DNA from 3 places in the Streptomyces speibonae genome. Region 2 is predicted to be linked to each of the others. Evidence: riboswitches for the same ligand, from Rfam matches in the RefSeq annotation. Region 2 holds a riboswitch; each other region holds the start of a gene.

What was found. Region 2 has a riboswitch for cyclic di-AMP ahead of AC5L3C_RS22445 (LysM peptidoglycan-binding domain-containing protein). Riboswitches for the same ligand answer to the same signal wherever they lie in the genome.
Region 1: it holds a riboswitch for cyclic di-AMP, as region 2 does, so the genes downstream of both, AC5L3C_RS32755 (C40 family peptidase) here and AC5L3C_RS22445 (LysM peptidoglycan-binding domain-containing protein) in region 2, are expected to answer to the same signal.
Region 3: it holds a riboswitch for cyclic di-AMP, as region 2 does, so the genes downstream of both, AC5L3C_RS03385 (M23 family metallopeptidase) here and AC5L3C_RS22445 (LysM peptidoglycan-binding domain-containing protein) in region 2, are expected to answer to the same signal.

Annotation. Positions count from the first base shown of each region.
Region 1 covers NZ_OZ480260.1:7,246,026-7,253,030, forward strand. Annotated here, with positions in the region: gene AC5L3C_RS32725 (adenosylmethionine--8-amino-7-oxononanoate transaminase) at 1-775, opposite strand, end outside; gene bioB (biotin synthase BioB) at 768-1,949, opposite strand; gene AC5L3C_RS32735 (8-amino-7-oxononanoate synthase) at 2,097-3,224, shown strand; gene AC5L3C_RS32740 (DUF397 domain-containing protein) at 3,296-3,520, opposite strand; gene AC5L3C_RS32745 (helix-turn-helix domain-containing protein) at 3,530-4,390, opposite strand; gene AC5L3C_RS32750 (ATP-binding protein) at 4,603-5,070, shown strand; gene AC5L3C_RS32755 (C40 family peptidase) at 5,135-5,608, opposite strand; cyclic di-AMP (ydaO/yuaA leader) riboswitch at 5,612-5,801, opposite strand; gene AC5L3C_RS32760 (hypothetical protein) at 6,148-6,456, opposite strand; gene AC5L3C_RS32765 (ATP-dependent Clp protease proteolytic subunit) at 6,464-7,005, opposite strand, start outside.
Region 2 covers NZ_OZ480260.1:4,946,431-4,953,435, reverse strand. Annotated here, with positions in the region: gene eno (phosphopyruvate hydratase) at 1-341, opposite strand, end outside; gene AC5L3C_RS22445 (LysM peptidoglycan-binding domain-containing protein) at 609-1,310, opposite strand; cyclic di-AMP (ydaO/yuaA leader) riboswitch at 1,315-1,483, opposite strand; gene AC5L3C_RS22440 (transglycosylase family protein) at 1,739-2,611, opposite strand; gene AC5L3C_RS22435 (cytochrome P450 family protein) at 2,879-4,168, opposite strand; gene AC5L3C_RS22430 (nucleoside triphosphate pyrophosphohydrolase) at 4,437-5,432, opposite strand; gene AC5L3C_RS22425 (SurA N-terminal domain-containing protein) at 5,506-6,153, opposite strand; gene AC5L3C_RS22420 (serine/threonine-protein kinase) at 6,324-7,005, opposite strand, start outside.
Region 3 covers NZ_OZ480260.1:818,285-825,289, reverse strand. Annotated here, with positions in the region: gene AC5L3C_RS03400 (helix-turn-helix domain-containing protein) at 1-125, shown strand, start outside; gene AC5L3C_RS03395 (DUF6126 family protein) at 182-295, shown strand; gene AC5L3C_RS03390 (tyrosine-protein phosphatase) at 318-1,115, opposite strand; cyclic di-AMP (ydaO/yuaA leader) riboswitch at 1,546-1,710, shown strand; gene AC5L3C_RS03385 (M23 family metallopeptidase) at 1,713-2,648, shown strand; gene AC5L3C_RS03380 (SGNH/GDSL hydrolase family protein) at 2,864-3,649, shown strand; gene AC5L3C_RS03375 (MBL fold metallo-hydrolase) at 3,833-5,026, shown strand; gene AC5L3C_RS03370 (TauD/TfdA dioxygenase family protein) at 5,179-6,057, opposite strand; gene AC5L3C_RS03365 (amino acid adenylation domain-containing protein) at 6,524-7,005, opposite strand, start outside.

The DNA.
Region 1 (7,005 bases), 2.3 Mb from region 2:
GCAGCACGTCGTGCGCGTCGCACGCCTCGCGCAGCACCCTCAGATACGCGGGGGAATGGAACCGCATCCCGCCCGCGCCCTGCACCACCGGCTCCACGATCACCGCGGCGACGTCCCCCGCGTGGCGTTCGACCGCCGCGCACAGGCGGTCGGCGTAGGACTCCTCGTACCGGTCCGGCGGGGCGTCGGCGAACACCTGGGCCGGCAGCACGCCGGACCACAGCTCGTGCATCCCGCCCTCGGGGTCGCACACCGACATCGGGTGCCAGGTGTCCCCGTGGTAGCCGCCCCGCCACGTGAGCAGCCGCCGCTTCTCCGGCCGGCCCAGCGAACGCCAGTACTGCAGGCACATCTTCACGGCGACCTCGACCGACACCGACCCGGAGTCGGCGAGGAAAACATGCTCCAGACCATCGGGTGACATGTCGACAAGGAGCTTGGCCAGCCGCACGGCGGGCTCGTGCGTGAGCCCGCCGAACATCACATGGCTCATCCGCTCCAGCTGACCCCGCGCGGCCTCGTTGAGCACCGGGTGGTTGTAGCCGTGGATCGCCGACCACCAGGACGACATCCCGTCGACCAGTTCTCCCGAACCGTCGGCGAGCCGCAGCCGCACCCCGCTCGCCGACTCCACGACGAGCGGTTCCCGGCGGCCCGGCATGGGCCCGTACGGATGCCAGACATGACGCCGGTCGAGCTCCAGCAGCTCGGCGACCGACGCGACCGACGCGCCCGACGCGACCGACGCGGCGAGCGCGCCGGACGGCTCAGGCATTGGGGGCGAGATCCGTTCCGGCGCCCCGGCGGCGCACGGCGACCAGATCGCGGCGCGGCTCCTGCCCCGCGCTCCGTCCCGCGCCCGCCTCCGCGCCGGACGAACCGCACACCCCGCCGCCCTCGCGGGACCCGCAGCCGCCGTTCTCGTTGGACCCGCAGCCGCCGCCCGCGCGGTGCTCGGGCAGCGTCACCCGGTCGGTGCCCTCCACCTCGAAGCCCGCGTCCGCGATCATCTCCAGGTCCGCCCTGCCGGCCTGGCCCTCGCTGGTGAGGTAGTCGCCGAGGAAGATCGAGTTGGCCAGGTGCAGCGCGAGCGGCTGCATCGTGCGCAGATGGACCTCACGGCCGCCGGCGATCCGCACCTCGACGTCCGGGCAGACGAACCGCACCATCGCCAGGATCCTCAGGCACCGCTGCGGCGTCAGGTTCCACTCCGTGGAGAGCGGTGTGCCCTCCATCGGGATCAGGAAGTTGACCGGCACCGAGTCCGGGTCCAGTTCGCGCAGCGCGAGGACCACGTCGACCAGGTCCTCGTCGGACTCGCCCATGCCGGCGATCAGCCCGGAGCAGGGCGAGAGACCGGCCGCGTGCGCCTTGCGCACCGTGTCCACCCGGTCGGCGTACGTGTGCGTGGTCGTGATGTCCCCGTACGTCGCCTCCGACGTGTTGAGGTTGTGGTTGTAGGCGTCGGCACCCGCCTCGCGCAGCCGCTCGGCCTGTCCGTCGGACAGCAGCCCGAGACAGGCGCACACCTCCACGCCCTCGTTCTGCTCCTTGATCGCCTTGATGGTGTCGGAGACCCGGTCCACGTCGCGGTCGGTGGGGCCCCGGCCGCTGGCCACCAGGCACACCCGCTTGGCACCGCCCGCGAGCCCGGCGGCGGCCGCCTCGGACGCCTGGTCCGGCTTGAGCCAGGTGTACTTGAGGATCTCCGCCTTGGAGCCCAGCCGCTGGGAACAGTACGAGCAGTCCTCCGGGCACAGGCCGGACTTGAGGTTGACGAGATAGTTCAGTTTCACCCGCCGGCCGAACCAGTGCCGGCGCACCTTTCCGGCCGCGGCCACCACATCGAGCAGATCGTCGTCGGACGTCGCGAGGACGGCCAGCGCTTCCGCCCGGGTCGGCGTCTCGCGCCGAAGCCCCTTGTCCACCAGCGTGTTCAGCAGGTCCATGAGAGCCGATCCTGTCTTACGCGACCCGCTCGGGCCAAGGAGAGTTCGTACAACAGAGGCGCTCGACGGTGTGGGTATTGCCACACAGTGACCCGTCCGGCCTGCCGCTAGTGTCTGTTCACTGCCTACAAAATCCCCGGAGGAGCCATGGCGTTCGGATGGATCGACGAGCAGGCGGACGGGCGCCGCCGGGCAGGACTCGTCCGCACCCTGCGCCCCCGCCCCGCCGGCACGCCGCTGCTCGACCTGGCGAGCAACGACTACCTCGGGCTGGCCCGGCACCCCGAGGTCACCGAGGCCGCCGCGCGCGCCGCGCGGACCTGGGGCGGCGGGTCGACCGGCTCCCGGCTCGTCACCGGCACCACGGAACTCCACGCGGAACTCGAGGGCGAGCTCGCCCGTTTCTGCGGCACCGAGGCCGCTCTGGTCTTCTCCTCCGGCTACGCGGCCAACCTCGCGGCCGTCACGGCGCTCGCCCCGCACGGCTCCCTCGTGGTCTCCGACGCGGGCAACCACGCCTCCCTGATCGACGGCTGCCGGCTGGCCCGCGGTACGACACAGGTCGTGGCGCACAACGACCCCGACGCCGTGCGCAAAGCGCTGGACGGCCACGACGGGCCGGCCGTGACCGTGTCCGACACGGTCTTCTCGGTGGACGGCGACGCGGCCCCGCTGGCGGGGCTGGCCGAGGCGTGCCGGGAGCACGGAGCGGGCCTGGTCCTCGACGACGCGCATGGCTTCGGCGTGCTCGGCGACGGCGGCCGCGGCGCCCCGTACGCGGCGGGCCTCGCGGGGGCCGAGGACGTGGTGGTGACGGTGACGCTCTCCAAGTCGCTCGGCAGCCAGGGCGGAGCGGTGCTCGGCCCGGCCCGGGTGATCGGGCATCTGGTCAACACGGCGCGGACGTTCATCTTCGACACGGGGCTCGCCCCGGCGGCGGCGGGTGCGGCCCTGGCGGCGCTGCGGCTGCTGCGCCGCGAACCCGCGCGTGCGGCACGGGCCGGCCAGGTGGCACGCGCACTGCACGGCCGGCTGACGGCCGCGGGACTGGACGCGGTGCGTCCGGACGCCGCGGTCGTCTCCGTGCGTGCCCCTTCCCCGGAGCAGGCCGTGCGATGGGCGGCCGACTGCCGGGCGGCCGGCCTGTCCGTGGGCTGTTTCCGTCCTCCTTCCGTGCCCGACGGCATCTCACGGCTCAGACTGACCGCCCGCGCGGACCTGTCCGGGGCAGAGATCGAACGCGCTGTACGGGTGATCGGCGAAACGCGGCCATGAGTCGGCGGGGCACGGCCGTGCGTCGCGCGAGGTGACTGACGGTGTGTCGGACCGGTGGATGTGCGTCCCGGTCAGCGGACCGCGGTCACGAACTCGGTCCAGCTCCCGGGGGAGAAGAGCAGGGCCGGTCCGTCGGGGGCCTTGGAGTCGCGCACGGCGAGCAGTCCGGCCTGCGGGCCGGAGAGCGGCCGGGCCGTCTCCACACAGTTGTTGGCACCCGTGCTGTAGCTGCTGCGCAGCCACCGCACATCCCGCAGTGCGAGGCAGGAAGGGATGGTCCGAGGCGGTACGGGCATCGTGCCTCCTTACGCGCCGGCTGCTGCACCGGCGATGAAATCCAACGAGTCCTCGGGTGAAAGGGCGTGGATCGAAAGGGCGTTGAAGGCCTCCACGTAGGCCCGGAGGTCTTCTTTCCGCTCCAGATAGAGGCTACTCGTCAAGTGGTCGAGAACAACCACATCGAGATCAGAAGCGCGCGAAAACGAAAAGATGACGAAAGGACCGGTGACACCGATGTGCGCGCCGGCGGTGAACGGAAGGACCTGCAACCGCACTTGGGGCAGCCGCGCCGCCTCGACCAGCCGGATCAGCTGCCGGCTCATCACGCCGGGACCCCCGACCTCCCGCCGCAGCACCGCCTCGTCCAGCACCGCGCTCAGCTCCAGCGGCGGCTCGGCACGCAGCACGTCCTGGCGTGCCAGCCGCACCTCCACCAGGGCGTCCAGCCGTTCCTCCGGCACCCCCTCCAGAGCGGCCTCCGTCACGGCCCGCGCGTACTCGGGCGTCTGCAACAGACCCGGGATCACCGTGGTCTCCAGGGTGCGCATCCCGCTGGCCTGCGACTCCAGACTGATGAAGTCCCGGTAGGTGGGCGGCAGTACGCCCCGGTAGGCGTGCCACCAGTGGTGCCGGCCGCCGCCGTCACCGCTGCCCGACAGCACCAGCAGCAACTCCCGCAACTGCGGATCCGCCACGCCGTAGACGTCGAGGAGTAACCGCACATCGGCCGGTTTCACCCCACTGGTGCCGGTCTCGATCCGGCTCACCTTCGACTGGTGCCACCCCGCCAGCCGGGCCGCCTCGCCGCTGGTGAGTCCCGCCGAGGTGCGCAGCGCGCGCAATTCGGCGCCCAGTTTGCGGCGGCGCACCGCGGGACCGTGTTGCATGGGCTTCTCCTTACTCCTTCCGAGCCGCCCGGATACGGTCTCCCGTCGCAGAGTTCACCGCTTTGAGCGACAGATATATGCATATCTTGGTGGATCGCCGCCGTGTGCCGTGCGGTGATGGCACTCTGGCGACGAAGCACCAGTGCGGGACCGTACTCGAACCAGCCGCTCCGTGTCGGACTGCGGTTCCGTGGGAAAGGGACGACGTCGCCATGGCAGACCATCTGGAAGCATCCGTCACTCTGCCGAGCGATCCCGCCTCGGTCTCCGCCGCCCGGACCCATGTGGTGGGCACGCTGGAGGGATGGGGCATGCCGGCGGACACGGAGCTGTCCGACACCGTCCGGCTGATCGTCTCCGAACTCGCCACCAACGCGGTGCAGCACACGTTCGGGCAGTCACCCACGTTCACGGTGGACGTCGCTCTGGTCCGCGATGAACGGGTGCACATCGGGGTGACGGACAGCCACCCCCGGTTCCCCAAACGGCTGCCCGCCGCGGTGCAGCAGGACAACGGCCGCGGGCTCGTGATCATCCGCTGGCTGACCGCGGAATGCGGAGGAAGACTGAGGATTCGCCCCACGCGTGAGGGCGGCAAGACCGTCTCGGTCGAACTGCCGTGGACCTGGACCGTCCAGGCCGCCGAAGCGGTCACGGCGGCGGGACAGCAGGAGCCGTAGGACCCACGCCGGTGTGGGCCGGCGGGGCGGCGGCACGCCTCGGGTGCCGCCGCCCCCGCGGGGGTCAGCTCACCCGGCCGTACGAGACGCTCCGGGTCCAGATCGTCTGCAGCCGCACCACGTCCCCGGTCTTCGGGGCGTGCCAGATCTTGCCGCTCCCGGCGTAGATGCCGACGTGGTACACGTAACCGCCCGAATGGAAGAACACCAGATCCCCGGCCCTGCGGCTGCCGGCCGAGATGTGACGGGTCTTGTTGTACTGCTGGGCAGCGGTGCGGGGCAATTTCTTGCCCGCTTTCTTGAACGAATAGAGCGTCAGTCCCGAGCAGTCGAACCGGTACGGCCCGGCGGCACCCCACTGGTACGGCGAGCCCTTCTTGGAGGCTGCGACGCGCAGTGCCTTGGTCGCCGTGCTCGCGGCAGCCGCCTCCGAGGCGGCTCCGGGGACCACGAGTGAGCTGCCCACGGCAGCCAGGGTGAGAGCCGAGGCCGTGCCGGCCCGGGCCATGAGAGACGGGACACGATTGAGCGCAGTCATGCGCAACCCTTCGTCAGCCGCCTGTGAAGGATGACCTGTCGGATTCGGGCTGGCGAAGTGGCCCGGCCGCACGGATGCGGCTTCACCCCAAGGGCTGCTCGGAACGGACGTTCCGGCGGCCCGTCGTGCTTGGGTCCTCCACTCCTGCCGATCCACTCCTGTCGACCGGTCATCCGGGCGGCGGCAGGACTCGGCGTCCGCCCGGATCGCCCCGCCGCTGCGGCGGGGTCTTGTCGTCAGTCAGGGATCTTGGCTCATGGCGGGAGCGAAAACCCAATGGAACGTGGGGTTTGTGTTGTTACGCGCCACTCACCCGTTCGAGTGGCCCCTGTCGTGTTCGAACCGCCGTCCGGGGCTCGCGCAGCCCCGGACCAGCGATGCGATGCCCCATGTCGCCCCGTGGTCGCCTCCCTCGTGCAACTTGAGAAACCCGAAAACAGGAGGTTCGTCTACGCCGGACGGGGGTACGCCATTTGGTCCGTTTCAACCCCGGGCCGAGCGCACCGGCGCGCGGACCGTCGTCCGGGGAGTCGCGGGGGTCAACTCCCCGGCCCCGGCGGCAGTGTGACCCTGGCCGTACGTCGCTCGCCGTCCAGCACCCGCAGCGCGCGGGCCAGCGTGGCGGAGTGCATCTCGCTCTCGCCGCGCCGGTGCATCAGGGTCAGCGCGTCGCGCAGTGCGACGGCCTTGCCGACCAGCGCCTGGGCGGCGCGCAGGCTCCGGTAGGTGTCGCCGCCCAGGGCGGGGTTGACCCGGCCGAGCAGGTCGACGGCCTCGAGGTACCGGTCGATCAGCTCGGCCTCCGCGCGGGTCAGCGCGGGCAGCGGAGGAAGCTCCGGAGGCAGCATGCGCGCCTCACCTCGCGCCGGTGGCCGGGTGGACACCCCTGCGGTGGGGCACGATCCGGTCCGCCAGGCCGTGGTCGACGGCGCCCTGCGCGTCGAGGACCGTGTCCCGCTCGAGGTCGGTGCGGACCTGCTCCGCCGTGCGGCCCGTGTGCCGCACGAGCATCTCCTCCATGCGGGCCCGGATCCGGGTCAGCTCCTCCGCCTGGATCGCCAGGTCGCTCGTCTGCCCCTCGATCGGCTCCAGGAGGGCGGGCTGGCGCAGCACCAGACGTGAGCCGGGCAGCACGAACCGCTTGCCCGGGGTGCCGGCCGCGACCAGCAGCGCGGCGGCGCCCTCGGCCCGGCCCACGCAGATCGTCTCCACGTCGCAGGTGAGGTAGCGCAGGGTGTCGTGGATGGCCGACATGGCGTGGAAGGAGCCGCCCGGGGAGTTGACGTACAGCGAGACGTCCCGGTCGGGGGCGTGGTGTTCCAGGTACATGAGCTGCGCCATCACGTCGTTCGCGGAGGTCTCGTCGATCTGCGTCCCGAGGAGGACGATCCGCTCCT
Region 2 (7,005 bases):
ACGCCGAGGATGGCGTTGGCGCCGAGGGAGCCCTTGTTGTCGGTGGCGTCCAGGTCGAACATCGCCTGGTCGATCAGGCGCTGCTCGGTGGCGTCGTAGCCGACGAGCTCCGGACCGATCTGCTCGATGACGGCCAGTACGGCCTTCTCGACGCCCTTGCCCAGGTAACGGCCGGCATCGCCGTCACGGAGTTCGATGGCCTCGAAGGCGCCCGTGGAGGCGCCGGACGGGACGGCGGCACGACCCGTGCTGCCGTCGTCGAGGCCGACCTCGACCTCGACCGTGGGGTTGCCTCGGGAGTCCAGGATTTCCCGGGCTACGACGACGTCGATGGACGGCACGAGCATCTCCTTCTTGGATGTGACGCGGGTGAGCAAGGCCACGAGGGCCCTGCGGGACTGAGCCTAACCGGCTCCGGGCGTTCGGCCACGCTGCCGCCCACCTCATGGACAGAACCGAGCGTAGATTGTTTCTGAACGGAACAAAGTGGTTCCGGGAAACCGTGACCGGAAAGCGACGCACGCACATGACCCCGCCCCGGTGCGTACGGGGGGAGACGCACCGGGGCGGGGAGCCCGTGGGGACGGGGTGGGACCTGCGGCCTTGCCTTACTTCAGGTGCAGCTGCTGGCCCGGGTAGATCAGGTCGGCATCCTGGACGATGTCGTCGTTCAGCTTGAACAGCTCGGTCCAGCCGCCCTCGACGTCGTGCTCCGCGGCGATGGAGCTGAGAGTGTCGCCCTTGACGACCTCGTACTCGCCGTCGCCCTTCTCGACCTTCTTGCCGGTGGGCGTGGTGACGGTCTTCTTCTCGGCCTTCGGCTGGGCCTGCTCGGCGGCCGGGCGCTCGGCGGAGCGGGAGGCCTTCTGCTCGCTCTCGCGGGGCTGGGTGCTCTGCGCGGAGCCGGCCGAGTCGCCGGCGGAGGAGCCGGTGTAGGCGGCGTTGGACAGGTTCTTGCCGCAGACCGGCCAGGCGCCCTTGCCCTGGCCCGCCAGGACCTTCTCGGCTATCTCGATCTGCTGGGCCTTGGTGGCCCGGTCGGCGGTGGCGGCGTACTTGGTGCCGCCGTAGCCGGCCCAGGTGGAGGCGGAGAACTGCAGACCGCCGTAGTAACCGTTGCCGGTGTTGATGGACCAGTTGCCGCCGGACTCGCACTGGGCGACGGCGTCCCACTCGGACGCGGTGGCGGCGGAGGCGTTGCCGGCCGCCATCAGCGGGGCGGCGACGGCGGCGGAGGCGACGCCGGCGACGGCGATCGCGCGGGTGGCCTTGGACGGACGACGGTGCTTGCCCTTGCCGGAAAACAGCATGGATGGATCCCCTCACCGACGCCTGCGAGGTGAGCTGTCGGGTTCGGGCCGGTTGAGTTGCCCGGCCGCGTCCCTCCCGGGAGGCGGCTCCACCCCAAGCCCGAACCGGTGTCAATCACCGGAAAGGGCACTTACCTTGGGTCCCCCGCTCCTGCCTACGGCGCATGACGCGACGACTGTTCCCGTGTCGCCGCCGGCAGGATTCGGCGTGGCGGCAACCGGGGCCCGCGATGGCGAGCGGTCACGACCGTAGTCACGGATTTCGCGGAATATCAAAGACGATCACGGCTTCTGAGACCTATCTCTCACAGCCTTTAAACCGGACATTCAGCGCGAAACATGACTCCAACTGACCTTCCGGCCGGGCGATTTCGGATGCCGCTTTTCGCCCGGTTCGACCGTGCCGCCACACTCCTGACCGGCTGGATCTAGCCCAGGTCGATGCCGATGAGCTGAGCGTTCACGGTGTGCAGCGCGCGCCATCCGTCGTCGGCCGCAAGGGAGTCGGTGAGGGACGCCGCGCTGTCACCGGTGTCCGCTGCCGAGGAGCCGGTCCCCGCACTGCCCCAGGCGTCGAGTCCGCGTGCGTGCCGGCCGGACGACTCGGACTCGCCCTCCTCGCCCTCGCCCTCGTCGGCGCTCGCGCCGCGGTGGCGGCCGGCGCCCTCGTCGCTGTCCGCCGAAGAACGGTCGCTCTGCTCCGCCTTGTCCGCCTTGTCGCCGTCGGACGTGGCCGAGGCGGAGGGGGAGGCGCTGCCGCCCGGGCTCTTGTCGCCGTCCTCGTCACTGCTCGACGGACTGCTCGACGGGGTCGACTTGCCGGGTTCACCCGATTCGTCACCCGAACCCTCCGGGGTCTCCTTGCCCCTGTCCGTGCCGTACGAATCGTCGGAGGGCGTGTAGGAGGGCGAGGAGGACGTACGGCCCGTTCCCGACGATCCGGACGAGTTCGACGAGCCGGACGTGCCGGTGTCGACGTCGGCCGCGGGAGAGTCCTGGTTCAGACCGGAGAGCAGGCCGCAGGTGCGCCAGGCCCCGACGCCCTGGTCGGCGAGGATCGCCTCGGCCACGGCTATCTGCTGGCCGCGGCTGGCCTGGTCGGCGCTGGGCGCGTAGTCGAGGCCGCCGTACTTCTCCCAGTCCTCCTGGGTCAGCTGCAGGCCGCCGTAGTAACCGTTGCCGGAGTTCTGGCTCCACTTGCCACCGCTCTCGCACTCGGCGACGCGGTCCCAGGTGGAACCGTCGGCCGCGCTGGCGCTGCCGGCCCCGAGGAGCGGGATCGCGATGGCGGAGCCGGTCACTCCGGCTGTGACGAGGAGAGCCGGCGCCTGGCGGGGGCGACGGTGTCGACCGTTCCCGGAGAGCATGCGGAGACCTTTCACACGACGACAAAGACCGGCGCGGCGATGGAAGCCCGTGACGGAGTGCCGCACTTGAGAGGTGAAAGTATCCGCAGACGATCACTTGTCACAAGTTAATGCCGCGCAGATCACGTGAAGATCACAGACTTGAGGGTCTGTCATGTTTACGCCGGCCCGCCTCGGGGCAGTGGGCCGGAGCCCGGTCTGTCACTTTTGCGGGGGAGTGAACTCCACCGGAAGCGTGCGCAGACCGCGCATGATGAGCCCGCCGCGCCACCGGAGTTCCTCCGGTGCCCCCGCGAGCCGCAGATCGGGCAGCCGGGTCAACAGCGTGGCGAGCGCGGTCTGCCCCTCCAGACGGGCCAGCGGGGCACCCAGACAGTAGTGAATTCCGTGGCCGTATCCCAGATGCTGGTTGTCGCGCCGGCCCAGATCGAGCACATCCGGGTCGGCGAACCGCTCCGGATCCCGGTCCGCGGCGGCGAGCACGACGAGCACCGGGTCGCCCGCGGCGATGCGCTGCCCGCCGATGGTGACCGGCTCGGTGGCGAACCGCCAGGTGGCCAGTTCCACCGGGCCGTCGTAGCGCAGGAGTTCCTCGACGCCGGTCTCCAGCAGCCCGCGGTCCCCTGCGGCGAGCGCCCGCTGCAGGCGCTCGCGCTCGCCGGGGTGGGTGAGCAGGGCGTAGGTGCCGTTGCCGATCAGGTTCACGGTGGTCTCGAAGCCCGCGAACAGCAGGATGAACGCCATGGCGGCGGCCTCGTTCTCGGTGAGGTGCTCACCGTGGTCGGAGGCGCGGATCAGACCGGAGATGAGGTCCTCGGCGGGGGCGGGCTCGGCGGGCAGGGCCTCGCGCTTACGGTGGATCAGCTCGGCGAGATAGCCGCGCATCTTCTTCACCGACCGGGCGACCCCGCCGCGCGGGCCGCCGCCGTGACGGATCATCATGCCCGCCCAGTCCCGGAAGTCGTCCTGGTCCTCGCGCGGGACGCCGAGCAGGTCGCAGATGGCGTAAATGGGGAGGGGGAAGGCGAACTCGTGGATGAGGTCGGCGGAGCCCCGGTCGGCGAAGTGGTCGATGAGTCCGTCGGTGAGCTCCTGCACGCGGGGGGCGAACTCCGCGACGCGGCGCGGGGTGAACGCCTTGCTGACGAGGCGTCGCAGCCGGGTGTGGTCCGGCGGATCGATGTTCAGCAGATGCGTCATCAGCTCCGCCTGGCGCTCCCCGGGGATGCCGGTCCTGCCCTTGGCGTGGGCCGGCTCGTCGTGGTGCGCGGGGTTCTTGGACAGGCGGTTGTCGGCGAGGGTCTGCTTGGCGTCGGCGTACCGCGTGACCAGCCAGGCCTCCACTCCGCTGGGCAGCCGGGTCCGGTGCACGGGGGCGTGCTCGCGCAGCCAGGCGTAGGCGGGGTAGGGGTTCGCGGCGAACTCCCGGCTGAACAGCTCGGGGTGCGGACGGTGGCCCTGCGGGGCGGCGGGGCGGGGCTGGTCTGACATGGGCTGAACCTAGAGCTCGGAGGGCTGGGGACGTCGGGCGGGTGCGGGTGGGTGGGGGCCGGGCGCGCAGTTCCCCGCGCCCCTGTACACACGGACGCCGGGAACGCCGGGCAGGTGCGGGTGAGCGGGGGCCGGTCGCGCAGTTCCCCGCGCCCCTGTACACACGGACGCCGGGCAGGTGCGGGTGAGCGGGGGCCGGGCGCGCAGTCCCCCGCGCCCCTGGGTGTGTCGGACCGGGCGTGGGGAAGGAGCCAGGGGGCGCCGCCGCTCAGTCCGCTGGGCCTTCCTCCGTCGCGCGGATCGCGTCGCGGTAGGTCCGGGCCGCCGCTCGCAGCGCCGCCTCCGGGTCGGTCCCCGCCGCCTCCGCCCGCGCCGCCAGCGCCAGCAGCTCGTAGCCGACCCCCTCCCCCGCCGGCAACGGCACCTCCAGCCCCGCCGTCCGCGCCCGCGACGCCAGTTTCGCCGCCAGTGCGAGGGCGGGCTGCCCCAGCGGCACGCCCTCCGTCACCGAGCTGCGCCGCTTCTCCTCCGCCTTGGTCCGCAGCCAGTGCGCCTTGACGTCCTCCGGCGTCTCCGCCCGCTCCTCGCCGAAGACATGCGGGTGGCGGTGGATCAGCTTGGCCACGATGCCGCCCGCCACGTCGTCGACGGAGAACGGCTCCTCCGGGTGCTCCTCGGCGATGCGGGCGTGGAAGACGACCTGGAGGAGGACATCGCCCAGTTCCTCCCGCAGTTCCTGCCGGTCCCCCTCCTCGATGGCCTCGACGAGTTCGTACGCCTCCTCGATGCCGTACTTCGCCAGGCCCTTGTGGGTCTGCTGGGACGACCACGGGCACTCCGCCCGGATGCGGTCCATGACCTGGACCAGGTCGAGCAGACGGGCGCCCGGCAGGTCGTAGGAGGCGGGGAGCAGCTCCAGCTCGGGCATCCGGACCCTGCCCGTCCCGGCCAGCCGCGCCAGCCCGTCGGTCAGCGCCGGCTCGCCCTCCCCGGTCGCCACGACGACCACCGTCCGCCCGCCCGCGCAGGCGTCGACGATCTCCTCGGCGGTCGGCGAGGCCTCCTCGACCGATATCCCCGCCTCCCGCAGATACGGCAGCTGCGGGTGGGTGCCGTCCGCGCACAGCACCCGGTCGGCCGCGTGCAGGACCTGCCAGGCGGGCCAGGACAGCAGGCCGGGCGCGACGCGGTGGCTGGTGGTGAGCAGGACGGCACGGCCGGGGCCGCCGTCCTCGGGAGTCGGTGCGGAGCTGTTTGCGTTCACGCTCCGAAACTAGCCCACGCCACCGACGGCTCCCGAGTTGTCCACAGGCGGCTTGTCCACAGGCCCGGTCGCGTCAGAGGTTCCGGGGCGCGGCGGAGGCGGCACTGACGTCCTTCACCCACGGCACCTGCGCGTCGACGCGGCTGCTCTTCTCCACGTCCCACTCGCCGTAGCGCGGGTTAAGGTCGATGTCGAGCTCCTTGCCCGCCTCGGACAGCGCCTGCCAGAAATCGGGCCGGCTGGTGTCCGTGCCGAGCTGCTGGGCGAGCTTCTGGGCCTGGAGCTGGAGGCGGAGGTTCTCTTCGAGGCGCTGCGGCGGGATGCCGTACTGCTGGAGCCAGGCGTCCTCCAGGGCCCGCGACCCGCCGGCCTGCTCCTCCAGGTCGGAGCGCATCTGCTGGATCTCGCGGTCCGTGACCTTCACCCCGGCGTCGCGCGCGGCGTGCTCCAGCACCCGGTCCAGGACCATGCCGTGCAGGGTGTCGCGGGTCAGGCTGCCGGTGCGGGCGATGGCCTGCTGGTACTGGGCCTCGTCCGGTACGGCCGCCCGCTGGGCCTCGCGGACCTCGTCGACGCGGTTCTCCAGCTGCGACACGGTGATCCGTTCCCCGCCGATCACGGCCGCGGCACCGGGGTGCGCGTCGTTCCCGCAGGCCGTGAGCAAGGGCGCTGCGGCGATCGCGGCGGTGAGGAGGAACGCGGTGCGACGGCGGCGGTGCAAGGAGACCTCCTGAGGAGAGCTTGTGCGGCGGTGCACAAAGTCTTGCGGTGATCGATGGTAGGCATCGGCCAAGCTCTGGCCAACCCATTCGACCAACGATTCACCAGGACTTCCGGCACCGCCCCGGCCCGCCGTCCGGCCGTATGGCCCCCTTTGCGGTCCGCTGCCCGCTATCCGCGCACCTGTCCCAGCCACCCCAGGGTCCGGCGGATGTCCGCGGCCAGCGGGTGCCCGGGGCCGTGCACGCGCTCCACGTCGTGCAGCAGCCGGGCCAGCGTGTCGTGCGCGGCGGGCCGGTCGCCCAGGGCGAGCAGCAGATGGCCGATGCGGCGGCGGACGTCGTGGGCGAGCTGCGGGTCACCGGCGGCCACGTACTGGTTCTCGTAGTAGGCCAGCAGCGCGCGGTACTCGGCGAGCGCCGCCGCCGGTTCGCCGAGCTGCTCCAGGCACTGGGCGGCCTCGTAGCGGTAGCGCAGGGACTGCGGGTCGGCCTGGCCCGCCTCGGCGGCGCGCTCGTCGGCGAGGCGGCGCAGCTCGGGCAGGGCACGCCGGTACTGGCCGTCGTCCAGGAGGGTGGCCGCGTACTGCTTGCGCAGGGTGCGCACGACCGGGGAGTGCTCCCCGTGCTGCTCGGCGGCGACGGGCAGGATCGCGCCGAGGATGTCCACGGCCTGGGTGATGCGGCCCTCGCCGAGCAGCCGTTTCACCTCGTCCACGGCGGCGGCGACGTCGGCCTTCTCCGCGGCGGGCGCGGGCGGCGCGGCGGGGGCGGGCTGCGGCGCGGGCGTGCGCGCGCGATCCGGCCAGGGGGCCTGCGGGCGCAGGAACGGGCGGGTGGGGTCCAGGGGCGCG
Region 3 (7,005 bases), 4.1 Mb from region 2:
CGCTGACCCCGCACCGTATCGCCGCGGCCGGCCCCGACGGGGTGGAGCTGCTGTTCGTCCACACCCTGCTGCAGAGTCCCACGGCCGCGCTGTGCCTGGGCCCGATCCACGGAGAGGCGCCATGACCGGCAAGATCGGCAAGGACAGCAAGGACAGCAAGGACACCGCGGGCATCAAGGACATGGAGGACAAAATCCCCCGGGCCCTGTGGGTGCGGCTGTTCGTCTACGTGGTGGTGGGGCACGTCTTCGCGGCCTTCATCTACTTCCTGTTCGAGATGGCTCCCAAGAAGTAGCCGCCGGGCGGCGCGGCTCCCCTCAGTCGAGCATGCGCGCGCGCAGCCGCTCCCGGGCCCCGGCGGTGAGGCCGAGGCCCCGCTCCAGATAGGTGTCCACGCCGCCCCAGGTCTCCTCGACGGTGTCGAAGGCGGCCGACAGGTACTCCGCCCGCGCGTCGAACAGCGGGCTGAGCAGCTCCATCACCTCGGGGGAGTAGGCCGAGTCGGAGCCGCCGCTGCGGTACACCTTGTAACGGCGGTGCTTGGCGTTGGACTTCAGGTAGTCCTCCACGATCGCCTCCCGCTCGACCCCCAGCGCGAGCAGCGTCACCGCCACCGACAGTCCCGCCCGGTCCTTGCCCGCCGCGCAGTGCATCAGTGCCGGGAAGCTGTCCTCGGCGAGTGAGCGCAGCACCTGGGCGTGCTCGGCGGTGCGCTCCTTGATGATCGTCCGGTAGGAGTGGATCATCCGGTCCGCGCCCTGGCCGTCCGCGAGGATCGAGCGCAGCTGGTCCAGGTCGCCGTCGCGGACCATCTTCCAGAACTCGGCGCCGTCGGCCGGGTCGCTGAGCGGCAGGTTCACATTGCGCACCCCCGGCAGCGCGACGTCCGGCCCTTCCAGTTTCTGGTCCGCCGCGTTGCGGAAGTCGAAGATCGTGTGCAGCCCGAGCGAGGAGAGGAAGACGGCGTCCTCCGCGGTCGCGTGGGCCAGGTGACCGCTGCGGAACAGCACTCCGTGCCGCACCCGCCGACCGTCCACGGTCGGCAGTCCGCCCACGTCGCGGAAGTTGCGCACTCCGGCCAGCTCGGGTTCGGTCGACGGGATCTGCTGCGTCACGGGGACTCCTCCCACTCGGCGCCGCCGCCGCGGCTCGTCGGCGTGCGTCACTCGACGATACGACATGCCTGCCTGGGGCAATGAGTTGTCCACACGCGGCGTCCGGCATCCGGTAATAGCAGCATTAAGGCGTTCTGTCCGATTAATTCACTTCGCCATAATGCGCCCCGAAAGAAAGGGGGATGGGAATGGGGTGCGTGAGCATCGTCATATCCGTGACGATGTGTTGTCGCCATGCTCACGTAATGACGGCGAACGACAAGGGAATTCGAAACGCAATCCACGTCGGGATCGACGCTCGGTGACGTCAATTCCTCCTGTGGATCACGGAAAAAGCACCTTCGCGGGGAACCTCCGCTTGTCCCCTCGCGTCCGGGTCGCTTACGTTCGCCACCGATCCGGACGGACGCCTAATCCTGCCGCCGCCCGGAGCCCGCACACACTGACCCGTGTACGGCAGGAGCGGGGGACCCACAGGTAAGACTGCCTGGTCCGGTCTCCGGAACAGGCTTGGGGTTAAGCCGCGTGACATCGCGGCCGGACATCTCCAGTCCGAACCCGACAGCTCACCTCGCAGGCGCCGGAGAGGAATTCGTCATGCCCGCGAAGGGTAAGCACCGCCGTACCAAGGCTCAGCGTTTCACCCGTTCCATCGCCGTCGCCGGAACCGGTGGCGCCGCACTCGCCCTGCCGCTTCTCGGCGCCACCGGCGCCCACGCGGCCACGCCGCAGGCGGCCCCCGAAAAGGCCGCCCAGTCACTTTCCGTTTCGGTCACCGGCCAGCAGGCCACCGCCGAAAAGGGCGACCAGTCCCGCACGTACACCGTGAAGGCCGGCGACTACCTCGCGAAGATCGCCGAGGCGGAGAACGTCGACGGCGGCTGGAAGCAGCTCTACGCGGACAACCGCGAGGCCGTCGGCGACGACCCGTCGCTCATCCACCCCGGCCTGAAGCTCACCCTCGACGGCGAGGCTGCCAAGGCCACGCCGAAGAAGTCCTCTTCGCCGGCGACCGCGAAGCCCGCCGCGCCGAAGGCCGAGAAGCCCGCCGCGCCCAAGGCCGAGAAGCCCGCCGAGAAGCCCGCCGAGAAGCCGGCCCAGCAGACCACCGCCAACCAGGCCGCCTCCGGTTACAGCTCCCCGGTGCCCGGCGGCGGCATCGGCACCGCCTACAAGGTGGCCGGCAGCATGTGGTCCAGCGGCTACCACACCGGTGTCGACTTCAGCGTCGGGACCGGCACCTCCCTGAAGGCGGTCGGCAACGGCACGGTCGTCTCCGCGGGCTGGGCCGGCGCGTACGGCAACCAGGTCGTCATCAAGCTGAGCGACGGCTACTACGCCCAGTACGCCCACCTGTCCTCGCTGTCGGTCTCGGCCGGCCAGACCGTGAGCGCCGGCCAGCAGGTCGGTCTCTCCGGCTCGACCGGCAACTCGACCGGCCCGCACCTGCACTTCGAGATCCGGACCAGCCCGAACTACGGCTCGGACGTGGACCCGATCTCCTACCTCCGCTCCAAGGGCGTCTCCATCTGACCCCCTGCGGCGACCTTCCTGACACGCGCGCCGAAGGCCGGACCCCGATCCCCGGGTCCGGCCTCCGGTGTATTCCCGTGTATTCCCGGCAGGGCGACACTGTGGGAGTGGCTTATCTCACCGCTCGTCAACCCTCCCCTACGGTCGCGTAGGTCACATTCGAGGGTGAATCATGAGCTGCTGTGGCAGACGATTCGAGAAGTGACAGCAGAAGAGTGATCGGGTCGTACGTGGCGCTGGGGGACAGCTTCACCGAGGGGGTCGGCGACCCCGGTCCCGACGGGGCGTTCGTCGGGTGGGCCGACCGGCTCGCCGTGCTGCTCGCAGACCGCCGGCCCGAAGGTGACTTCGAGTACACCAACCTCGCGGTGCGCGGGAAGCTGTTGGACCAGATCGTGGCGGACCAGCTCCCGAGGGCCGTGGAACTCGCCCCCGACCTGGTCTCGTTCTGTGCGGGCGGCAACGACATCCTCCGCCCGGGCACCGACCCGGACGAGGTCGCCGAACGCTTCGAGCGGGCCGTCGCCGCGCTCGCGCCCGCGGCCGGCACGGTCCTGGTGACGACCGGGTTCGACACCCGCGGCGTCCCCCTGCTCAAGCATCTGCGCGGCAAGATCGCCACCTACAACGGACATGTCCGGGCCGTCGCCGACCGCTACGGCTGCCCGGTGCTCGACCTGTGGTCCCTCAAGAGCGTCCAGGACCGCAGGGCCTGGGACGCCGACCGGCTGCACCTGTCGCCCGAGGGCCACACCCGGGTGGCGCTCCGCGCCGGACAGGCCCTCGGCCTCGAGGTCCCCGCCGACCCTGAGCAGCCCTGGCCGCCGCTGCCGGTCCGCGGCACCCTCGAGGTCCGCCGCGACGACGTCCACTGGGCCCGCGAGTACCTGGTGCCATGGATCGGCCGCCGTCTGCGCGGTGAGTCCTCCGGCGACCACGTGACCGCCAAGGGCACCCTCTCCCCGGACGACATCAAACTGCGGATCGCCTCGGTGGCGTGAACCCCCGCGCGACAGCGTGATGATCATGGAGGACTGGACACTGCGGCCGGCCACTGCGTCGGAGGATGCACGGACGTGTTCATGGTGTGCCGCCCGTCACAGTGGCCGCGTCCGCAGCTCGCGCCGCGGTGCCGCACCGTCCCCACATAATGGAACGCCTGACCCACTCCATTTGGAGGAAGCGTGGCCGGTTACCGTCTCCTTGGCCCAGGGCCGCGTGCCCTGCGGCCCGAAGCCTTCGGTGTGGACCCGAGCGGTGAGCGCATGGCCCGCATCCGCAGATCCCCGCACTTCAAGGACGGTGTGTTCCAGAACCCGGGCGGCTCCGTCACCATCGGTCCCTCGGGCTCGAAGCTGGACCTGGCCAAGCTCTTCCTCGACCGGGACAGCCGGTCCCGCCGCACCCCCACGGGCGGCATACCGGTGCACCCGACCACCCTCGCCGACATCTCCCGCCCGCCCGCCACGGGGCTGCGCCTGACCTGGATGGGCCACTCCGGAGTGCTCGCGGAGATCGACAGTCACCGGATCCTGTTCGACCCCGTGTGGGGTGAGCGCTGCTCGCCGTTCCCCTTCGCCGGACCCAAGCGGCTGCACCCCGCGCCCCTGCCGCTGGCCGCGCTCGGCCCGGTCGACGCCGTCGTGATCTCCCACGACCACTACGACCACCTGGACCTGCCCACGATCAAGGAGCTGGCCGGCACGGACACCCTGTTCGCCGTGCCCCTCGGCGTGGGCGCGCACCTGGAGCACTGGGGCGTCTCCGAGGGCCGGCTGCGGGAACTGGACTGGCACGAGACGACGAAGGTCGGCGGCCTCACCCTGACCGCCACCCCGGCCCGTCACTTCTGCGGCCGGGCGCTGCGCAACACCCAGCACACCCTCTGGGCCTCCTGGGTGGTCACCGGCGAGGAGCACCGGATCTACCACAGCGGCGACACCGGCTACTTCGAGGGCTTCCGCGACATCGGCGCCGACCACGGCCCGTTCGACGCGACGATGATCCAGGTCGGCGCGTACTCGGACTTCTGGCCGGACATCCACATGACGCCCGAGGAGGGCCTGCGTTCCCACCTGGACCTCCAGGGCGGTGCGGCGTCCGGCGTGCTGCTGCCCATCCACTGGGCCACCTTCAACCTGGCGCCGCACGCGTGGGCGGAGCCGGGGGAGTGGATGAAGGACGTGGCCGAGGAGGCCGGCCAGACACTGGCGTTCCCGCTGCCGGGCGAGCCGTTCGAACCGGCGGGGAAGGTGCCCGGGGAGGCGTGGTGGCGCGCGGTGTCCGCCCCGATCCCCCGCCCGTGGCGGCGCCCAGGAAGCAGCGAACAGCCGCCCGGAACCGACCGGAAGAACCTCGACCTCGCCGGCGGCCGCTGAACACCGGCCGGGGACCCGCGGCTCACCGCGCGGTTGCGCCTGGCCCTGTCGACACCACCTCAATCATGCCCATTCCAGGGTGGGTCGAGCGGCAGGACTGTGCTCCCCATGGGTGACGCCCGGCGCGGCACGGACCCGGACCCGGACCCGGGTCAGCGGTGCAGGGACGTGCCCTCGACGGCGATCCGGCGGCCGTGCCGGCTGAGGGGGAAGTAGTCCCACACGGCGTGGTGCTGCACACTGCGGTTGTCCCAGAGCACCAGGGTGCGCGGCTGCCACCGCACACGGCACTGCAGCATCGGGGTACGGGCCACATGCGCGTACAGCATGCCCAGCAGGGCGTCGCTCTCGGCGCGGGAGAGCTGGGTGATGTGCGAGGTGTAGGGGGCGTTCACGAAGAGCAGCTCGCGGCCGGTCTCCGGGTGCCGGGGCACGACGGGGTGCTCGGTGCGCGGCACGTCGTACTCGGCCGGAGGGGTCTGCCCGGCGGCGGTCCACGGCAGGGCGCCGTCATGCAGGGCGGTCAGGCCCTGGAGGAACTCCCGCAGCGCGGGGGAGAGCAGTTCGTAGGCGAGGTGCATGTTGGCGAACAGGGTGTCGCCGCCGCTGCCTCCCTCGGGGACCGTCGTGAGGTACAGCAGGGAGCCGAGGGAGGGCGCCGGGTCCGCCGTGCCGTCGGAGTGCCAGCCGTTGCCGGCCACCGCCCGGGAGTTCTTGTCCGCGCTGATCTCCAGGATGTACGGGTCGGAACCCTCCACGGGGAGGGTGACCGGGTGCAGTTCACCGAAGACGCCCGCGAACCGCTTGTGCTGCTCGGGGCTGAGATCCTGGTCGCGGAAGACCAGGACGTGGTGGGTGCGGAAGGCGTGCTTGATCTCCTTCTCCTGCTGGGGCGTCAGCTCCCGCGACAGGTCGAGCCCCGAGACCTCGGCGCCCAGCACGGGGGTGAGGGGCTGGACGGAGAGGGTCTCGTACGGCTCGGCGGGCCGGGTGGTGAGGCGCTCGACGGCCTGAAGGGCGTACTGCTCCATGGGGACCTCCGGAGGGGAACGGGACGGGAAGGGAAGCGGACCGGGGGCGGATCACAGTCCCCGGTCGAGGAGTTCGGCGATCACGAGGCGAAACCCGTGCGTCGGCCGGGGCGGCGACGCGCCGCGGCGGCACGACCGCCACCACCCGCAGACCGAGCGCGGCCGTGTGCTCGTAGAGGGCGAGTCGCCGCCAGGGTCGACAGGAGCGCGCTGTGCAGGACCCTGCCCGAGCCGGCCGGCCCGCCCGCGAAGGGCAGTTCGGCGGCCCGCGCGGCCTGTCCGGCGCAGACCGCGTGGGAGTCACCGAGCAGGAGGAATCGGGCGGGGGCCGTGGTGGTCGAGCGGGGCGTCGTCACAGGAGTGCTCCTCTCCGCCCGCGGTGTGCGGGGGCGACCGCGCTGCGCCGGAGGGAGCGTGCGGGCAGGCGCGTACAGGGGTGTGCTGCCATGGCGGGCGGGGTGCCTCCTCAGGGCTGCCGTGGGCGCGGGCCGGCGGCGAGTACGGCGGCGACGTCCCGCGCGTGCGGCGCGGCGACGAGGCCGTAGTGGTCGGCGTCGACCCGGTGCACCCGCGTAGTGCGGGGCAGGTGCGCGTCCCAGGCGCCCGGCGGTGTCGGACACGGGGCGAGCACCGAGCCGTCCACCGGGCGTTCGGCGAGCCACACCGTGGTGGGTGTCGTGGTGATCCGCGGCAGCCGGTGCTCGGCCATGGCGGCCAGGTTGGCGCGGCAGCAGCGGGCGAGGCGCTCGGCGTACGCGCGGCCCGCACCGTTCGCGCCGCCGGCCCGGTTGCCGCCCAGCTCACGGGCGAAGACCTCGTCCACCTGCGCCCGGTCGTACACGGCGAACTCCGCTCCGGCACCGGGCGGCGGAGGGTCGAGCAGGTACAGGCCCGCCGCGGGCCGCCCGTCCTGTTCGGCGAGGGCCGCCATCGACAGCGCGGTCCACG